Regions from separate parts of the Mucilaginibacter jinjuensis genome, predicted to be linked through region 1. Evidence: riboswitches for the same ligand, from Rfam matches in the RefSeq annotation. Region 1 holds a riboswitch; the other holds the start of a gene.
The links. Region 1 has a riboswitch for cobalamin ahead of PQO05_RS09590 (cell surface protein). Riboswitches for the same ligand answer to the same signal wherever they lie in the genome.
Positions count from the first base shown of each region.

Region 1 (4,777 bases):
TGTGATGGGTTAGCATCAATAATATTCTGGTACCTTGCCCTGCGTAACTGGCATATAGCGTTGTATAAATCTTCTGCGTTTTCGGCATTGGCTGCTGCTATCGTAAGCGGGCCAACTTGCCTGTCTACAGTTAATTTACCCGGCGATAAGGTATTTACGCCTTGTTGCAAAAACATAGCAGCTATCCCTGTGCCCATATTAACTGCGGTATCAAAAAGCTGGTTGCCAATTTGCTGATCATTAATACTGTCTAACGACTCAGTATCCCAGAAATTAGCCTTGTAGAATGATTGCACCAGTGTTTGCAGCTGTGCATTATTGTTTAAAACCTGGTTAATGCTGGGTGGATTAGAGGCAACTGCACTATCAACTGTTGGCCAGCCCGACCAGTTAGGCCAGTAATTTTTGGCTATACCCTTGTAGGTTTCGCCACCACTATCATTTGGATTGTTTGCATAGCCTCCCTCATTACCCATGGTAATTTGGAACGCCTGACTAAATTGTGCCATAGAGATAAGAATTTAAGATTTGTAATTAGGTTTTTTAAACTTAAAGCAAATTATCTTATAAAGCAATAGCAAATGGCAAAGGCTGCATAAAGCAGCCTTTGAACACACAGCATGTTCTGCCTCTCACCGCAGTTCATGTTTATTTTTAAAGCAGATCTGCGCAATTGCAGACCCGAAATTGATTTACTGATGAAATACAAATGTAGCAGGGAAATAATATCCGCTGTATGCAAAATCAGTTTTTAAAGCACCGGTGGTAGTGTCATAAAAATCAAGATCATTAACACTGTAGGCAGTGCCGAAACCCGATTGTACGGTGCTAACCACCAACTGATCTGTCTGCACATTATAACCAATACCTGCACCATATAATACTTTGCCTGTTGGCAGGGTAATAAACGGCGTTTGTAATGATGCTGCATTACCATCTACATATTTATAAATGGTTGTGCCACCGCTAAACGATGCATTCTTTGCCAAATATATAGTATTTTCTTTTGTTGATGCAGTAATTGATCCCGGGTGCCATGCGCCCCATGAACCGAAAACCGTAAACGGTACAGTAGTGGTGGTAACATCCAAAGTGGTTGGGTTAATTTTAACCAATGAGGTGCCTCCCGCTGCCCAAACCGAGCCATCAGGTGTTTTGGCAAATGCTACCAGCATAGACGGGATTTTTTTAGCTACCGAATAATCGCTCGCATTTAAGATCACCACACCTTGTGTTTGCGATAGTACAAAGATGTAATTGCCGGCTTTAATAACATCGCCTACAGAACCGGTAACGCTTGTTAGTTTAGCGCCTGCCGTGTAAGTTGTTAAATCGAACGGATATATCCCACTGCCTGAAGTTAATAAACCTTTGGTGTTATCAACCCCAACAAAACCCTGCCAGTTGCTGCCGCCCACTGCCGGGATACGGGCAATTTCTTTTAACGAATAAGCATCGGTAACCACCATCGGGCCGCCTACTTTGGCTACCAGGAACAGGTTGTTGTTAAAGATGGTAGCGTTCTCTAAAGTTGAAGTTGCCGGATCAAGCGTTTTGCCCGGGTTTTCTTTGGTGAAGATACTGTCCTCCTTAGTCTTGGTATCATACCTATAGAAACTCACGCTACCCGTACCATGGCCAAACCATCCCTCGTTAATAATAAAGAAACCGTTCTCATACTTGCCTAAAACGTGGATCTTGTAATCGGCAGATGAGTAACCGCCTGCTGTGCTGGCTTTAAAATTAATGGTATAATCGCCGCGGGTATCTGGTGTAAACGTAAATGTAGAATCGGTGCCTTTGTTGGTGCCATTTACCGTCCAGGTATATACTACGTTTTTCGTGTTCAGTTTAGGGTGTATGGTTAGCGATTTGCCAACGGTAACCGTATCAGCAAGCTTACCGCCGATAGATGAGATCTCCGGCCTTGCCGCAAAGTTGCCGTCACCAACGTTATCCTTTTTACAAGATGCCGCGGCCATCAGCAAAATGCCCAATGCGCCAATCCCTAATTTTAAAGTAATTGTTCTTTTCATTCTTAATGTATTATATGCGTGTATTTAATTTGTTTAGTTTTTAAGCAGGCTCAGATCGGCTGCGCCAGTAAACTCGGTCGATTGCTCGCCCAGCCAGCCCATGTTGTAAAGTATGCCTGTTTGCACTTTTATAAAGTCGATACCCTTGAGGTTTACCGGGTTCCCTTTGGTATCTACAGCCGTAGCAATGTCGATTTTATCGCCGCCGGCAGAGTTATCGGCGTAGCCATAATCAAAAGAAGCACTGGTGATGAAAGACGGGTTGCTGTCGTTAATATTAGTTGACGGCAGCAAAGAGCCGGTTAAAGTATAGGTATCGCCCTTAATGCCCTTAGGGAAGTAGGCTTGTGTATGGAATACATTGGTTTGCACCATCCCTGTTTTACCCAGGTTATCTTTCCAGGGCACACTACAGGTATCGCATTTGGGGCGGGTATAGGTTACCGAGTAATTGGCGTTATAACCTGGTTTACCATAAGCGCTGCCTTTAATTTCGTACCAGGTATCGTCGGGTTTGCCATTGCCGTTGGTATCCTGCATTACCCATATCACACCGGGTTCGGCAAAACTGGCGAAGGCGTTGCCGTAAACGATAAAATCGGTTTTGCCGCTAACATCCAGCACCGTATGATCAAAGCCTACAATTATGTAACCACCCCAGGCCCCCAAACTCACCAAACCCTGGTTAGTTTTCAGCGTACCTTTGGCTGCAACGGTATCGCCCAAACTGGTATTGGTAAACTGACCGGGAGCCGGGTTAAACTCAAACAGATTGCTTACATAAGCATTGCTGGTAGCGGTTACCGGCCTGGTATGGTCGGTTACCGGTGTTGCTGTATCGTCTTTATCCTTTTTACAGGATGCCCATAAGAGGCTTACAAGTGCGCATAATGCGATGAGCGCCTTTACATTTTTTTGCTTTACCATAAGTTTTTATTCGGGATTAATAGATGCGTGTGGAATGCCCTGGTAATGGGATTATTGAGACAAAGGTTTTGGGTTGAACCTGGTTTGAAATGAATAGCGTGCTCTTTTTGTGCTATTGGCGGGGTGCACAAAAGCAGCGTACAGCCCACTAAAGTGGACTGCCGAAAAAGCAAACCTGTATTACTACAAATGCATTTTACCGCACTTAGTAAAAATAATTTCATGTGTTTTGTGTGAGTTAAAACCCCACAGCAAACAGTATGACAGCACTAAAAAATGAAATACACGAAAGGTATCATCATTCCAGCTTCAATCCCCGAAAGCTATGAATCAATATGTGCGATGGCAGGTCTTCTGACTTACTCCCCTCGGCCCGGTCTTCCCACACCGATCAAAATCGGCACAGTGACTAAAAGAATGGGCTTTGGTATATGGAGCTTACAGCTGCGGGACAGTCCCGGATTTACACCGGCTTCCCTTTTAATCCCGGTTTTCACCGGGAACCAAAAGCAATGCAAACTTAAAAGAAAAATTACAGGATGCGAAATGAGTTTAAATATGTATTAATAGCCATTCCGCATCCTGTATTTGCGAGCTTTACGCAGCACTAATCTCAGCCATTATCTGGGCCAGATCATCGCGCGAGATGGGTTTGATATAGAAATTTGATATGGCTTTATAAGTTGCTGCTTTGGCATGGTCGGCTACATCTATAGATGAGCTTACAATGTAAACCGTAATTTTTTTGCTCACCTTAAATTTAATAAACTCATCTAAAAACTGCCAGCCATCCATCACGGGCATGTTTAAATCGAGCAGTATCACATCGGGCAATATTTCGGGCGATTCGAGGATGGGTTTAAGATATTTTATGGCTTCGAGGCCGTTATGAAACACCAGCAGGTTTTCACAAAAGTCAACCACTTTCATTTGTTTCGATAAAACATAGGTAAATATTTTATCGTCATCAATAATACAGGCAATGTCTAATTTTCTCATACGTATCAGCTAAATTCTATTTTAAAAGTAGTTCCTTCATTTACTGTGCTCCGGGCTTCAATTTTACCACCCATGGCATCAACCTGGTTCTTAACCAAAAACAGGCCTATTCCCCGCGCATCATTATTATCATGGAAAGTTTTGTACATGCCAAAAAGCTTGTGCCCGTGCAAACCAAGATCAATCCCTATCCCATTATCTGTTATTTCGAGCGTTACTATATTGTTCAGCTCGTAAACTTTAATATCAATATGTAAAGCCCTGTCGGGATGGCGGTACTTAATACTGTTGGTTAACAAATTTAATAAAATGCTCTCCAAATAAGCCGGGTCATATTGTATGCTGATGCCGGGATCAACATCAACAGATAGTTTTGCGTTTACCTGTCTTAAAGATAACGACAAAACCTCGAGCATGCGGTGAATTTCCTGGTGTAGGTTTAATATTTTTTTGCTGTACTCCTTGTTGCTGTGTACATCAACCACATCATTTAAATGGGCAAGCGTTTGCTGCAAATTGGCTGTATTAATCACCAGCATTTGCATCATCTTTTGCTTTTCCTCATCGTCGGTTTCGTGGGTTATCATATCCAGCAGCATTTGTATGTTACCGGTGTGCGAACGCAGGTTGTGCGATACAATATGTGCAAAGTTTAGCAAACGGCCGTTTTGCCCACTAATAACTTCCATAGCCTGTTTGCGCTCCTGCTCCATGGCTTTTCTATCATGGATATCGGCGTAGGTACCCAGCATCAGCAATGGCTTATCGTCATCACTCCATTTTACTACTTTGCCCCTTACCTCTACCCAAATCCA
Region 1 covers NZ_CP117167.1:2,096,457-2,101,233, reverse strand. Annotated here, with positions in the region: gene PQO05_RS09600 (glycoside hydrolase family 108 protein) at 1-509, opposite strand, end outside; gene PQO05_RS09595 (DUF5074 domain-containing protein) at 693-2,036, opposite strand; gene PQO05_RS09590 (cell surface protein) at 2,070-2,963, opposite strand; cobalamin riboswitch at 3,291-3,486, opposite strand; gene PQO05_RS09585 (response regulator) at 3,561-3,962, opposite strand; gene PQO05_RS09580 (sensor histidine kinase) at 3,968-4,777, opposite strand, start outside.

Region 2 (4,777 bases), 1.1 Mb from region 1:
AAGTGTTTCATTTTGATATGATTAAATTGTTATTTGAAAAGATAATCTGTACGATCGGCCAGGCATCGGGTAACTGTAAAGCACTACGTAACGCTCATTAAAAAGGTTGTTGACCTCAAATGAAGCATTCACGGGCACACTATGTGTCAGGAACTTATATATTAGCGAAGCATTACTTACGTTGTATGATGGCAGGTAATATTCGGGCACATTATTATTCTCGTAGTATCTTGATGATGAAAACGTGCTGTTATAATATAGACCTAAAGCTTTGTAATTAATGCCTGCATTTAAGTTGAGTAGATTTTTTGGTGTGTAAGGTATTTGGTCGAGGTAATAAGAATCACTCGGGTCTGTAACATTAATGGCATTTTGATAAGTGTAATTGACAGAGATTGTGCCCAGCCATCCCACTGCAGGTATTACATCGGTTTTCAAAGTCACATCCAGTCCCTTAATATCTACACTACCCAGGTTAGTAACAGAAGGCGTTTCTGGCGAACGTGAAGGCAGGTAGATGATCTTGTTTCGAACGTTATTATAATAAGCATCGGCAGTAACTGCTAAATCGTGCACAAAACCGTTAAAGCTTTTTTGGTAGGTTATTCCCAGATCGTATTGCTTGGTGCGTTCTGGATCAAGATTGCGCGGCCTTACTGCATAATAATACTGTTCGGCGAAGGTGGGATTTCTGAATATATCTTTATAGAATGCCCTTAACTGTAATCCAGAGTTTAGAAAGGGTTGAAAAGTGGCCGACAAACTTGGCGTAAATGCAGATTTAGATGCAGCTGCTATGCCATTCTTCACATGATCTGTGATATAGGTGTTCAATAAATTACCCTGAAGATGCCATTTATCGAAAGCCAGATCTGTTGCTACCGCATTAAACAATGTTAGCCTTGTTGGGAAAGCATATTGGTAATAATTGGTATAAACATCACTAAATAAGTTGGTGAGCGCGGCATCAGAGGCATAAGATACTTCCCAATTATGCAGAATATGGTAACCAACCGAAGCCGATTGGTAAAACTCGTGCTGCATGTAATGTTCATTACTGCCAATTGCTCCATCCGGAAGTGACGGGTCAAGATAATGCAGGTAGTTTTGCGAATACTTACTATTCAACAATAAATGAAAACTGCTTTTGGCAATGTACTCGTATGCCGATTGTACCAACAGATCGTGATTTTGCATGCGTTGGTTGGATTGTGTGGTATAATAAATTACCGGCCCGGGCAATCCCCTATCGCTGTTATAATAGTTGAATTGTATCTTAAATTTATTGCTGTCGCTTTTAGCCCAATATAAGGCACCATCTGTTTGTAAGGCTTTGATGTCGCTATTTCTGCGGGTGGCTAAGGTATCAGAACCATCGCCGTTTTCTTTGTACTTATATTGCCCGTTTGCATAAGTATAATTGGCATTTAACACAACCGACCATTGCTTAGATACACGTTGCTGCCATTGCAGGTAAGGATTTAGTAACCCAAATGAACCGCCATTTCCCCCAAGTGAAACCTGGTAAGGTTTGGCTGCGCTCAATTGTGGCCTTGTAGTTTTAATATCTAATATGCTGGCCGATGCAAATGACCGTGCAGGTTGCACAATGTTTGGTGCCTGGCCATTATATAAGGTAACAGACTGTACATTGTAAAGACTGAATTTGCCCAGGTCAATCTGCCCGTTCTGTGCATCGTTCAGTATAACGCCATCGTATTGTACACCGGTATGGGTAGCTCCCATGCTGCGTACCGAGATGGTTTTTAATCCGCCAATGCCTCCGTAATCTTTAACGTTTACACCTGCAAAGTTAGCGGCAATATCAGCCACAGACAAGGCCGCATAATGACTAAAATCGGCGTTGGATATTTGCTGTACAGGTATAATGGTTTGCACCTTGGGTAAGGTTGATGAAGTTACATTAACCTCTTTCAGCTTTTTAGAAGTATCCTGCTGGGCTTTAAGCCGGGTTGATAGCAATAACAGCATACAGGCAATACAAATACTGTATATACCGTAACGGGATATTAAAACAGGCCGAAATTTTGCTGTAAACTTTTCCATTGCTTAATAATTCAAAGCAATACAACGGAAAAATGAATGGAACACAACCAATCAAAATTATTGATCAGTTTTAATGTATTTCACCCAAGCTTCAATCCGCGAAAGCTATGAATTGGTAATGCTTTTGGCAGGTCTTCTGGCTCATCCTGTGTTGACGTCTTCCCATACCGATTTAGAATCGGGACAGTGACTAATTAATCAACTAACCTCTTTATCAGAAGCCGGACTTACAGCTGCGGGACAGCTCCGGAATTACACCGGATTCCCTTTTAATCTTTACCTTAACGGCAAGGAACCTAAAAGCTGTGCAAAAGTAACATAACAAACTGACATTTAGCTATAGCGACAATACATCGCACAAAAAAACCGGACTATCTTTTCAGACAGCCCGGTTAAAATTAAGGTTGAAAAACTTCTTTTATGTTTATGATGAACAGGTTACGCAACCTTCTTCCATACTGCAGCTTGGGCCGCTGGTTTGGGTAAGTTCTATACCGTCCAGATCATTCATTTGTACGTTTGGTTCTGGTGCAGGGATAACCGGCTCCATTTCTTTACTGCCTTGTTTCTCAACTGTAAACTGTACCGCTTGCGTTGCAGCTTGTGTACGCAGGTAATACATACCGGTTTTTAAACCGCGTTTCCATGCGTGGAAGTGCATTGAGGTTAGTTTAGAGGTATTCGGACTGTCAACAAACAGGTTTAATGATTGCGACTGGCAAATAAATGCGCCACGATCTGCCGCCATATCAATCAGGCTGCGTTGTTTAATTTCCCAAACTGTTTTGTAAAGTTCTTTCAAATCAGATGGAATTTCAGGGATATGCTGGATAGAACCATTGGCCGCAATGATATTGTTTTTCATTGTGTTGTTCCACAAGCCAAGGTTAACCAAATCTTTCAGTAAGTGTTTGTTCACAATCACAAACTCACCGCTTAATACACGACGGGTGTAAATGTTTGAGGTATATGGTTCAAAACACTCGTTGTTACCAAATATCTGCGAGGTTGATGCTGTTGGCATTGGCGCCATTAACAGCGAGTTACGCACTCCATGTTTCATCACAGCTTTACGTAAGCTTTCCCAATCGTGGCGATCTGTTGGTTTAACATCCCAAAGATCAAACTGGAATTTACCTTTTGATAATGGCGAACCTTTAAAGGTTTCGTAAGCACCATCCTGCATAGCCAGGTCTTTACTTGCCGTCATGGCAGCAAAATACATGGTTTCGAAGATGTTTTTGTTTAACACCTTAGCCAGGTCGCTTTCAAATGGTAAGCGCAACAGGATAAACACATCGGCCAAACCTTGCACACCTAAACCGATTGGGCGGTGGCGCATGTTTGAAGTACGGGCCTCTTCTACCGGGTAATAGTTGTTATCTATAATTTTATTAAGGTTTTTAGCAGCATCATAAGTGATCTCGTATAATTTATCGAAATCAAACTGACCATTGATCACAAAACGTGGCAATGCTAACGAAGCCAGGTTACATACAGCTACCTCATCAGGGCTGGTGTATTCCATAATTTCGGTACAAAGGTTACTGCTTTTAATAGTACCTAAGTTTTGCTGATTGCTTTTCTTGTTTGCAGCATCTTTATATAACAGATATGGGTTACCGGTTTCGATCTGTGCATCCAAAATAGCAAACCAAAGATCTTGTGCGCGGATTACTCTGCGGGCACGGCCTTCTTTTTCGTAACGGGTGTACAATGCTTCGAACTCGTCACCAAAACACTCAGACATACCTGGTGCTTCGTGCGGACAGAATAGGCTCCACTCACCGTTTTCTTCTACGCGTTTCATAAACAAATCGCAGATCCAAAGGGCATAGAACAAATCACGTGCACGTGCTTCTTCTTTACCGTGGTTTTTACGCAGGTCTAAGAAGTCGAAAATATCTGCATGCCAAGGCTCTAAGTAAACCGCAAAGGCTCCTTTACGTTTACCACCACCCTGATCTACATAACGGGCTGTATCGTTAAATACACGCAGCATAGGGATAATACCGTTACTTGTACCGTTAGTACCACTAATGTAGCTGCCTGTAGCACGTACATTATGGATAGCTAAACCGATACCACCTGCGCTTTGTGAAATTTTGGCTGTTTGTTTTAGTGTATCATAGATACCATCGATGCTATCATCTTTCATTGAAAGCAGGAAGCATGATGACATTTGCGGCTTAGGAGTACCCGCATTAAATAAAGTTGGCGTAGCGTGTGTAAACCAACGCTCACTCATTTGATTGTAGGTTCTGATAACGCTGTCGATATCATCCTTATGGATACCTACAGAAACACGCATATACATGTGCTGAGGGCGCTCGGCTATTTTGCCGTCAACTTTCAGCAGGTATGATTTTTCTAAGGTTTTAAAACCGAAGTAATCGAAACCGAAATCGCGATCGTAAATAATAGAGCTATCCAATATATCGGCGTTTGCACGGATTATTTCCATTACATCATCGGCAATTAAAGGCATTTTACGATCGTTGTGCTCGTCTGTATAATCGTAAAGTTTCTCCATTGTTGAAGAGAACGACTTGATAGTATTTTTATGCAAATTGCTTACCGCAATACGGCTTGCCAGCAAAGCATAATCAGGGTGTTTGGTAGTTAATGATGCAGCAGTTTCGGCAGCAAGGTTATCCAGTTCGGTGGTAGATACACCATCGTATAAACCTTCTACTACTTTTTTAGCCAC
Region 2 covers NZ_CP117167.1:3,207,766-3,212,542, reverse strand. Annotated here, with positions in the region: gene PQO05_RS14505 (DUF5074 domain-containing protein) at 1-11, opposite strand, end outside; gene PQO05_RS14500 (TonB-dependent receptor) at 22-2,067, opposite strand; cobalamin riboswitch at 2,177-2,382, opposite strand; gene PQO05_RS14495 (ribonucleoside-diphosphate reductase subunit alpha) at 2,492-4,777, opposite strand, start outside.
Region 2: it holds a riboswitch for cobalamin, as region 1 does, so the genes downstream of both, PQO05_RS14500 (TonB-dependent receptor) here and PQO05_RS09590 (cell surface protein) in region 1, are expected to answer to the same signal.